DNA from 2 places in the Pseudoalteromonas sp. SR44-8 genome. Region 1 is predicted to be linked to the other one. Evidence: riboswitches for the same ligand, from Rfam matches in the RefSeq annotation. Region 1 holds a riboswitch; the other holds the start of a gene.
The links. Region 1 has a riboswitch for lysine ahead of dapA (4-hydroxy-tetrahydrodipicolinate synthase). Riboswitches for the same ligand answer to the same signal wherever they lie in the genome.
Positions count from the first base shown of each region.

Region 1 (2,206 bases):
GCTCATCGGTGGCTTTTTGCTCAAGCATATCTGGCGGCATCATTAATAATTTAGCCACACTAAAATCCCAAAATACTTCCCGAAAACCTGGCCATTTATTGTTGATCACTGACCAATAAAAACCACTTTGAAAAATTTTGCGGGTAAACTCTTCAAGCCATGCATCATCAGGTAAAGCAGTTAATTGCTTTGCATTTTGAGGGGCAACAAGTAAGTGCTGTAACATTACTTCGCTACCTTTTCGCTGTGCCGCTCGTTGATATATATCTTGAAATTTTTCCATTACTCACTACCACTGCTTGTTATTACGCTTACTGTAACGCTATTTACGTTGTAAAAAAATGTCAGGAGCACATTGCAGCTAAAAATAAACTTAAAAATATCCAGCCTTGACACCTAGACGGCTAAAATGCTTTAATCTTCCGTATTACCCCTATTAAAGGTGTGAGTTTTAAACGATAAAACTTGCACCATGGGCTAGAAGAGGTGCGTTATTCAGGTAACGTATGTGAGGAGCACACACTCCAGTGATCATACGTGAGGGGAATTAACGCCGAGAAGTAACACTTTTTGTGAAGTTTTACTTCGGGCGACTGGGTTGAATCCCAGCGACTGTCACCAATAACAGCTTGGCTGTTAAAATATTTGGTGGAGAGCTTCTGGTCTTAGCGTAATAAGGCCATAGCGCCCTATTATATTAAGCCCATTCGCTCTTCGAATTATTAGTTCGAACGACGTTAATGTGGCTCCAATCATAAAAGCTTATTAACTCCTCGAATCACTTATAAGTTCGTGAGAGATGATCAATAACTTCAATTTAAATGACTACCCTTTGTGGACGGCACTCGTCACGCCATTTACTGACGCTGGTGAAGTCGACTATGCCACTCTTGATCAGTTAGTTGCACAGCAGCAAGTGGCTAACAATGGTATTTTATTACTTGGTAGCACCGGCGAAGGCCTCGCACTAACACTCAAAGAGCAACAAGCGATTGTTGAACATGTGTGCCAATTAACGCCAACAGTACCACTGATGGTTGCAGTAGGCGGTATAAACCTAAAGCAACAAATTGCCTGGGTTGAATACTGTAATCAGTTACCCATTCATAGCTATTTACTGGGCACTCCCCTATACGCTAAGCCCGGCGTGGTAGGCCAAACACATTGGTTTGAAAGCTTACTTAATACCAGTAAACATCCTTGCATGCTTTATAACGTACCAGGACGCAGTGCTGTTGATATTCCATCGGCCGTAATTAGCAACTTGAAAGACCATAAAAACTTGTGGGCACTCAAAGAAGCCAGTGGCGACATTGCTAAATTTGAAGGTTTTAGAAAAGTCGCACCTAATTTAGCTATTTTTAGCGGTGACGATGCACTGATGCCTTACTTTGCCCAGGCTGGCGCAAAAGGTTTAGTCTCTGTGGCTGCTAATGCATGGCCTGTGCAAACCCATGAGTTTGTAAAACGAAGTCTCAGCGGTCAACACCCCAATTTATTTGCCGACTGGTCACAAGCCATTCAAAGCTTGTTTGCTGTCGCAAACCCTATCCCCGTCAAAGTATTGATGCATTTACAAGGGCGAATTAACAGCCCGTACTTACGTCCACCTTTGACGCATCTTGAGTTAACGCAAACTGATTGTATTAACAACGCAAACAACACCATTTTATCTTGGCATTAAATACAGGTTTTTATAATGAGCTGGTTAGAACTACTAAATAATTTAGAATCGGGCGCAGTGCGCGCAGCAACACAAGACGACAACGGCCAATGGCATGCTAACGTTGCAGTAAAACAAGGTATTTTAGAAGCGTTTAAAAATGGCACTAATACCGAATTTCCAGGTGGCTTTGTTGATAAACACAATTTAGCACCACAAGGTTTTGCAGCCGATGCTGGAGTGCGTATAGTACCTGGTGGCTCAAGCGTTCGCCGTGGCGCACACGTTGCTAAGGGCACGATTATTATGCCACCAGCATATGTAAACATTGGTGCGTTTATCGATGAAGGCACTATGGTTGATAGCCACGCGTTAGTGGGGTCGTGTGCGCAAGTAGGTAAAAATGTACATTTAAGCGCTGCAGTACAACTAGGCGGTGTACTTGAACCTATTGGTGCAAGCCCGGTGGTGGTAGAAGACGATGCATTCATCGGTGCAGGTTGCGTGATTGTTGAAGGCGTAGTAGTGAAAAAAGGCGCGGTG
Region 1 covers NZ_JACJDS010000042.1:33,355-35,560, reverse strand. Annotated here, with positions in the region: gene H5183_RS18005 (DNA-3-methyladenine glycosylase I) at 1-283, opposite strand, end outside; lysine riboswitch at 474-667, shown strand; gene dapA (4-hydroxy-tetrahydrodipicolinate synthase) at 800-1,684, shown strand; gene H5183_RS17995 (2,3,4,5-tetrahydropyridine-2,6-dicarboxylate N-succinyltransferase) at 1,700-2,206, shown strand, end outside.

Region 2 (2,206 bases), on a different contig from region 1:
AAACACGTGAGCTAAAAAGCCACTAGCCAAAAGCATTTCGGGGCTTTTTAAGGTTAACAATATTTGATTTTTACGCTGCGTGACAGCACGAATTCCGGGGATTTGTGATTTCTCACGTTCGATCCAGGTACCACCACGTTCAGGCTCACGGCTAGAACCAACAAACACACTAATATGGCTGCGGCTCGCAGGTAAGATAGTTGCCGGATGTAATACTTTCGCCCCAAAGGTAGCCATTTCGGCCGCTTCATCAAAACTTAAACGCGCAATCGGCGTAGCCTTAGCACATAAGCGCGGATCAGTGCTAAAAATGCCCACGACATCAGTCCAAATGTGCACGCTCTTAGCGTTTATAGCTTCGGCCAGTAATGCCGCACTGTAATCTGAACCACCACGACCAAGTGTGGTAGTTTGACCATGTGCGTCGCTGCCTATAAAGCCTTGAGTTACAATAACCTGTTCAGCTAATAACGGAATTAAATGCTCTTTTGCGGCCATTGCTGTTGCAGCTACATCTGGGGTTGCTTTAGAAAACTGGCTGTCGGTTTTTAATACCTGTCGCACATCAAAACGCACCGCATTTAAGCCATTTAAACGCAGTACCTGAGTAAATAAATAGGATGATAAACGCTCACCAAAGCTCAATAACTCATCATGTTGTTGCTTTGATTTTAGTGGCTCACTGGCAAGTGACTTAAAAGCTTTAATGGTTTCATCAAAGCCATGAGCTAAATCAGCATCCAATGACAGCTCATTTAAAATAGCTTCTTGAATAGCAATAACGCCAGCAATGTTCTCATTGCGCTCATCTGCTGATAAATCTTTTTTACATAAGGTCACAAGGTGATTAGTCACTCCTGCGCTGGCACTGACGGCCACTACTCGTACGTTGTTATCGGCTACAATAATTTCACTGCAACGGCTCATCGCTTCAAAGTTAGCCACACTGGTGCCACCGAACTTTGCGACTACGTAGTCTGATTTTTGATTTTGTGCTGACTGTTGCAAGTTAGTTGCAGCTAATTGGGTATTCATGTCGTCTCCTTTTGTGGCATTCATACCACGATAAAACAAGAAGAACTTGGCAAGGGGGTGCTCGATAAGAAAAGTCCACTGCCAGAAGCTCTCCACCTAATTGGTGACAGTTTTGAGGATTCAGCCCCATAAACCGAAAAACCACTGTGACGTCCAGTTGCTTTCCTCGGCGAGTACTTCCCTCCTTAATGATTACAGGCATACGTCGCCTAACATTAAGTACCTAAGTACCGCACCTCTTCTGAATGTTAGATTAATTACGTAAATTATTAGCAATTAAATAACAAAACCCGCTATTAAGCGGGCTTTGAAAGTTATCGTTTAGACGTCTAGCTGTCAAGTTGTTTTAAATAATAAAAGCAATTAAATAAAACTACCTGCTAAATACGATCCCATATAACCAATTGTATAAGCGATTAATAAATACACCGACATACGTAAATAACTCATGAAGGTAAGCGCTTTTACTTTACTCATAGCGATAATACCGGCAGCCGAGCCAATAATAAGCATGGACCCACCCACTCCAGTTGCATACGTAAACGACAACCATTGTTGTGGACTCATCACTATTTCAGCTTTAAGTAACGCAGCCGTTAGTGGTACGTTGTCAACCGCAGCTGATAATATACCCATTAAATAATTAGCGTATTGTGCTGGCATTAACTCGTAAAGATGAGTGAACTTACTGAGCATACCGACTTCTTTCAGAGCGCCTACAAGTAATAATACGCCAACGAAGAACAGTAAGGTGTCGTATTCTATTTCGCGAATATAATCGATGATTTTTTTATTCACATCTTTTTTGCGCATTAAAAATTGCGCTACTAAAAACATCAACGACAAACCAAATAAGAAAGTTAACAAAGGCGGCACATGATAAAGCACGCTTAACGTTAATGTCCCGACAATCGTTGATAAGAAAATCACTGCAATAGTGATATCTGTTTTCTCAATGCGACGGTCCTCTTGTTTGGTAAACTCAACTTGGCCGTTGAGTCCAAATGACAGCATAATGGCCAATAGCGCCACGCTAAATAACGCAGGCACAACCAACAATAGCAAGTGACCAATGGTAACTTTGTCATCAAGGAAAATCATCAAGGTAGTAACATCACCGGTAATTAACGACACTCCGCCCGAGTTCACACTAAAGATGATAAGCGTAGCG
Region 2 covers NZ_JACJDS010000010.1:6,266-8,471, reverse strand. Annotated here, with positions in the region: gene lysC (lysine-sensitive aspartokinase 3) at 1-1,035, opposite strand, end outside; lysine riboswitch at 1,113-1,284, opposite strand; gene nhaD (sodium:proton antiporter NhaD) at 1,399-2,206, opposite strand, start outside.
Region 2: it holds a riboswitch for lysine, as region 1 does, so the genes downstream of both, lysC (lysine-sensitive aspartokinase 3) here and dapA (4-hydroxy-tetrahydrodipicolinate synthase) in region 1, are expected to answer to the same signal.